Labilibaculum sp. DW002: one gene and its partner. The protein of the gene in region 1 interacts with the protein of each later gene in a pairwise test. Links are inferred from orthologs where the notes say so. Each region holds a gene or a part of one and is shown on either strand. Other genes may lie near its edges.

Evidence for each region.
Region 2: the proteins of odhB (region 1) and lpdA interact in binary tests that used the Escherichia coli proteins (3 or more experiments, as listed by UniProt). The link is inferred for Labilibaculum sp. DW002 from one-to-one orthologs.

The regions. Positions count from the first base shown.
Region 1 is NZ_JAKJSC010000002.1:373,488-376,727, reverse strand. Bases 39-2,942 are described here. They hold odhB (2-oxoglutarate dehydrogenase complex dihydrolipoyllysine-residue succinyltransferase), read left to right. Parts: upstream 39-823; coding sequence 824-2,062; downstream 2,063-2,942. Other genes in these bases: L3049_RS13205 (M23 family metallopeptidase), read right to left, coding at 2,118-2,942; L3049_RS13215 (2-oxoglutarate dehydrogenase E1 component), read left to right, coding at 39-795. In the rest of the region: more of L3049_RS13215, read left to right, coding at 1-38; more of L3049_RS13205, read right to left, coding at 2,943-3,056. UniProt on the Escherichia coli protein: E2 component of the 2-oxoglutarate dehydrogenase (OGDH) complex which catalyzes the second step in the conversion of 2-oxoglutarate to succinyl-CoA and CO(2).
Region 2 is NZ_JAKJSC010000002.1:24,306-27,589, forward strand. Bases 294-3,241 are described here. They hold lpdA (dihydrolipoyl dehydrogenase), read left to right. Parts: upstream 294-1,044; coding sequence 1,045-2,439; downstream 2,440-3,241. Other genes in these bases: L3049_RS11820 (metal ABC transporter permease), read left to right, coding at 294-986; L3049_RS11830 (C1 family peptidase), read left to right, coding at 2,573-3,241. Also shown: L3049_RS11815 (metal ABC transporter ATP-binding protein), read left to right, coding at 1-119; more of L3049_RS11820, read left to right, coding at 123-293; more of L3049_RS11830, read left to right, coding at 3,242-3,284. UniProt on the Escherichia coli protein: Lipoamide dehydrogenase is a component of the glycine cleavage system as well as of the alpha-ketoacid dehydrogenase complexes.

The DNA of each region.
Region 1 (3,240 bases):
AGTTCCGGTGAAGATAAATGGGGTGTTAAAAATGGACTCGTTCTATTCTTACCACATGGTTACGAAGGACAAGGTGCTGAGCATTCAAGTGCGAGAATGGAGCGTTTCTTAACGCTTTGTGCAAATAACAACATGCAAGTAATCAACCCTACGACTCCTGCAAACCATTACCATGCTCTGCGTCGTCAGGTTAAGCGAGATATTCGAATTCCATTAATTTGCTTTACACCTAAGAGTTTACTCAGACATGCAAGTTGTGTTTCGACCATGGACGAATTGGCCAATGGCAGATTCCAGGAAGTAATAGACGATAATGACGTTATTGCAGAAGAGGTAAGTCGTGTGGTTTTCTGTTCAGGAAAAGTTTATTACGATTTACTAGCTCAGAAAGAAGAACTATTTGCCCAAGATGTTGCACTGGTAAGGTTGGAACAATTGTATCCGTTCCCAAACAAGCAGATCAATCAGGTGTTGGAAAGATATCCAAACTCGATACTTCACCTTTGGGTACAAGAAGAACCTGAGAATATGGGACCATGGCAGTTCGTAAATTACAATATTGAAAATGTAGATTTAGCACCTATTGCTCGTATGGCTAGTGGTAGTACAGCTACCGGGCTTGCTAAAATTCACAATATTGGTCAAAACGAAATTATCCGTAAGGTTTTCAGAAGATGCGACTGTGACAGAGAACTCAAATATTGTGGCTTGCAATGTGTTGAAGGTGGATCTCATGAAGAAATTCTTCGACAGCACGAATATTTTGAACAAAAGAAGAGCAAGTTATTAATGTAGTAGTACAATCAAGAAAACAATCAATATAATGATCGACATAAAAATTCCCAGTCCGGGAGAATCCATATCAGAAGTTGAAATTGCCAATTGGTTTGTAGCCGAAGGTGATATTGTTGAAAAAGAACAAGAAATAGCTGAGATCGAATCTGACAAAGCAACACTTACACTTGTTGCTGACGAGGGAGGTAAAATATCTATTAAAGCAAATGAAGGTGACACTGTTGCTGTAGGATCGGTAGCTTGTACTATTGATACAAGTTTTGCTGGTGAAGCACCATCTACCAGTCCCAAAGCTGAGGCTAAAGAAGAAACGCCTAAAACTGAGACAAAAACCTCTGAAGCAGCTCCAATAAAATCTTCTGAAGAATTTAAGGATGTTAAGATTTCTCCTGTAGCCAAAAAACTAATGGAAGAGAATCAACTTTCTGTTGATGACGTTATTGCTGGTCTTCAGCGATTATCGAAGAAAGATATCGAGCAAGTTGTTAACAATAAAGAACAGGCTCCAGCAGCTATGGTGCAGCCAGAAGCTGTTGAACGCCATATCGACCGTAAGAAAATGAGTAATCTTCGTAAGAAGTTAAGTGCCCGTTTGGTTTCGGTTAAAAACGAAACAGCTATGCTTACAACCTTCAACGAGGTTGATATGTCAGCTGTTATGCAATTGAGAAAGAAATACCAGAAGCAATTTGTTGAGACTCATGATATCAAATTAGGATTCATGTCATTCTTTACCAAAGCTGTTAGTATTGCTCTTAAAGCTCATCCAGCAGTGAATTCTATGATGGATGGTGATGAGATTATCACACCAAACTATATGGATGTGGCCATGGCAGTACAAACACCAAAAGGTTTGATGGTTCCTGTTATTAGAGATACTCAAAACCTTAGCTTAGCAGAAATTGAAAGAGAGTTAATGCGTCTTGCCAATAAAGCGCGTTCCGGAAAAATCAGCTTAGACGAAATGACTGGTGGTACATTTACCATTACCAATGGTGGTGTGTTTGGATCACTATTAAGTACGCCAATCATCAATCCTCCTCAGTCTGGTATACTAGGGATGCACAATATTGTTGAGCGACCTATTGCTGTTAATGGTAAGGTTGAAATTCGCCCAATGATGTATATTGCTCTATCTTACGATCACCGGGTAATTGATGGTAAAGATTCGGTTGGATTCCTGGTGAAAATTAAGGAACTGATTGAAAACCCACACAAAATGCTATTCGACGGAAAAGATCCTGATAGCTTGTTATTAGGAATATAGAATTACAACATAGTCTATTAAGGCCAGATTCTCGATTGAGAATTTGGCTATTTTTTTACTTCAACTCTCCTTTAAGATATTTCTTCTTTTCCCTTCGTGAAAATTCCTGAGTAATAATTTCATCATTACATTCAGTCACATATTTATTTCTTGATAATAATGTAGCAGCAGCACCTTTATAATTAAATTTCGGGTTTACATAAGCCAAAGCATTTGCTTTTTTCACAACATCATTAAAATCATTTAAATTCTTCGTATTTAAATAATATATACAAAGATCTAATTTATAATTCACATCCTTTCCATTTCTACCAACGATACCAATTTCAGAATAAGGATATATCATTTGACCTTCTTCAACCTTAATACTTCCAGCTTTAAAACCAGAATATCTTGCCAACGTCCCATCCTTATGCTCTACGATCACTTCATTTTGACTTCTTTTGTAGTTGAAATTTTGAGTTGTATCTACATTAAATTCATCAACCACTTTAACTACTAATCCTTTTCGACAGGCAACAATTGATTCTGGATTTTCAACTACAAATCGATATGCCTTCCACGTTTCAGAAACTCCTTTCCCAAATGATCTATTCAAATTATTCAAAGAAATAGCTTCCAATTTCACATCATTTCTAAATGGAAGTAAATAAATAAAATCATCATTGATCTTTACATTAGGACTACCCAATTGATATATATAACTAAAAGAAAAACCTATACCTTGAGTAGCATCTCGAGGTTTCAAACTTATGGCCCTACCTGATAATCCACTAACCGTACTTTGGAAATTTGATTGAAATGAATTAGATAATTGTCTAAAAGTAAACTGAATACAATAAGTTCCATAACAATTTTTACGATAATTAAAATCAACGCTATTATCTGCATTTCGCTTAGTCTCAATCTCAATTAAATATTCTTGAGATTTTAATACAAAACTGTTTACACACAACACAAATAAAATTAACAAGATGATTTTTCTATTCTTCATATTATTTTTTTTAAGCGAATTAAATATACTCACAATAATCAAAAATACTGAACAGTACTAAATATTTATATTATTTCTAAGTAGCCTTTTTCACATCCAATAAACATCTCAAATCCTCTTCTTAACAGCAGTTTTGCATGATGTATATAATCAAATAAATAGAGATAGAACAAAAAAATACGCA
Region 2 (3,284 bases), 350 kb from region 1 along the record:
GCTTGTGTTATCACGATTCGAACATTATTAACGAAGAACAGCTTAAAACTTATAATTGTCCTATCGATTTGATTACACATGGCGAAGTTCCTCATCGCGTACTAAAGCATCATCATTAAAATATGAATTCATTAATAGAATTGTTTCAATATAATTTCTTTTTAAATGCTGTAGGTGCGGCTTTATTGGCAAGTATATCATGTGGTATAATTGGAACTTATATTGTCGCACGCCGTATTGTATTTATTAGTGGTGGTATAACGCATGCATCCTTTGGGGGAATTGGCATCGCCTGGTTTTTAGGTTTGAACCCTGTACTTGGCGCTGCGGTATTTGGTGTATTCTCGGCTTTGGGTATCGAATGGGTATCGAAAAAAACTGATGTTCGGCAAGATTCAGTTATTGGTATTCTTTGGGCACTTGGTATGGCTCTGGGTATCATTTTCATTTATATGACACCTGGTTATGCCCCAAACCTAATGAGTTTCTTATTTGGAAATATATTAACGGTAGGCTCTTTAGATTTATATCTGTTATTGGCTTTGTGTATTGTTACCATTACCATCTTTATCTTTTTTATTAGGCCAATACTATTTGTTGCCTTTGATGAGGAATTTGCACGAACACAAAAGGCTCCTGTTCAGTTTCTAAATTATTTAATGATATCATTAGTGGCTTTAGCCATTGTGTTAAACATAAGAGTTGTAGGAATTATTTTGGTTATTTCTTTCCTCACAATTCCTCAGACCATTGCTGGGATGTTTACAAGCGATTTTAAGAAAATGATATTGGGTTCAATAGGATTTGGTATTTTAGGTTCTTTTATTGGTTTGTTGGTTTCATATGAGATCAATGCGCCATCGGGAGCCACTATTATTTTTTCGTTTGTTATTCTTTTTGTTGTCGCTAAAATCATTCAGTTAATTATGATTTCGGTGAAAAGAAAGAATAATTCTTTACGAGAAAATAAGATCACGGTAAATTAAAAAAGAAGATTTAAATTAGTAAACTATACTTGTACAAATATAAACAACACAAATAAAAATGACTTACGATTTAATAGTAGTAGGAAGTGGACCAGGTGGTTATGTTGCTGCCATTAGAGGGGCACAATTGGGTATGAACGTTGCCGTAGTTGAACGTGCTGAACTAGGTGGTATTTGTTTAAACTGGGGATGTATCCCAACCAAATCCTTATTAAAATCAGCTCAGGTTTACGATTATATGAAGCATTCTGCTGATTATGGTATAGCTGTTGAAGGTGAAATTAAGCCTGATTTTGAAAAGATAGTTGAGCGTAGCCGTGGGGTTGCTAATAAGATGAGTGCCGGTATTCAGTACTTACTTAAAAAGAATAAGGTTACTGTGATCAATGGTTTTGGTAAACTTACTGTTGACAAAAAGCTGGAGGTTTTAGCTGAAGATGGTAGCAAAACAAACTACGAGGCTAAGCACATTATTTTAGCTACAGGTGCTCGCTCTCGCGAATTGCCAAACTTACCACAGGATGGTAAAAAAATCATTGGTTACCGTAAGGCGCTAACGCTTGACAAATTACCTAAATCGATGATTGTTGTTGGTTCCGGTGCTATTGGGTCTGAGTTTGCTTACTTCTACTCAAGTTTGGGAACTCAAGTCACTTTAGTTGAGTTTATGCCAACCATTCTTCCTATTGAGGACGAAGAGGTTTCTAAGCAAATGGGACGTTCTTTCAAGAAGAATAAAATTAAAGTCATGGTGAAATCTTCAGTTGAGTCGGTTGAAGGCGAAGAGGGTGACTTGAAAGTAAACATCAAGAATAAAAAAGGTGAGATTGAAGTTCACGAATGTGAGATTGTTCTTTCTGCCGTAGGTATTTCACCAAATACCGAGAACATTGGACTTGAAGAAGCTGGTGTTGAAACTAAAAACGGACGTGTTGTTGTTGATGACTATTTCCGTACCAATGTTGAAGGCGTTTATGCTATTGGTGATATTCTGGAAGGTCCTGCTTTAGCTCACGTTGCTTCGGCTGAAGGGATCTGTTGTGTTGAGAAAATTATGGGAATGAATGTTGAGCCTATCGACTACACAACCATTCCTGGATGTACATATACCACACCTGAAGTTGCTTCGATGGGATTAACTGAGAAAGCGGCTAAGGAAGCCGGTCACGAAATTAAGGTGGGTAAATTCCCATTCTCTGCTTCGGGTAAGGCTAGTGCTGCCGGTGCAAACGAAGGTTTCGTTAAACTGATTTTCGATGCTAAATATGGCGAGCTTTTAGGTGCGCATATGGTAGGTGCTAACGTAACCGAAATGATTGCTGAATTGGTTACGGCTCGTAAGCTTGAAACAACAGGTCACGAGTTAATTAAAGCTATCCACCCTCACCCAACCATGAGTGAAGCGGTAATGGAAGCTGCTGCAGCTGCTTATGATGAAGTGATTCATATCTAAGAAAAATAGAATAATTTCATATAAAAGCCATCCAATAGGATGGCTTTTCTTGTGGAAATAAGGGTGATTTTGAATCAGATTATTTAAGTTTGTGAGAATAATTTTGGAACAACAACCTACTAAAACAAAACAGATGAAGAAATTTTTATTGGTACCTGTTATGGCTTTGGCATTTTGCGGAATGTCTTTGGGGCAAAACAAGGGAACTGTAGATGCTAAAATGTTAAACGATATTCGATCTAGTTTTTCTCTAGATGCATCAAATACAGCAATTCAGAATGCAATTACCAATTCGGAAAGCATTAGAGAGCTTTCTCTAAACAGAAGTAAAATTGGAAAAACTGATCATTTTTTCAAGTATAGAGTTGCCGTAAAAGGTATTACCAACCAAAAGAGCTCTGGGCGTTGCTGGATGTTCACATCAATGAACACGATTCGTCCGAATGTTATCAAAGATTTAAACCTTAACTCTTTCGACTTTTCACATAACTACAATTACTTCTGGGATATCTTCGAAAAGTCAAATCTATTCCTTGAGAACATTATCGCTACTGCTAATAAAGATATGGACGACAGAGAAGTTGTTCGTTACTTAAAAAGCCCTGTTGATGATGGTGGTGTTTGGAATTCATTTTTCAATGTAGCTAAGAAATATGGTGTTGTACCTGCTGAAGTAATGCCAGAAACAAAAGTAAGTAACAAGACACGTGAAATCAATAGCCTGTTAAAAGAGAAATTAAGAGGCGAAGGGTATAAGCTTCGTAAATTGGTTGCTGATAAAGCTTCTGCAAAAGAAGTGAAAGCTGCAAAAGTAGAAGCGCTAAAGTCTGTGTACAGAATGTTAG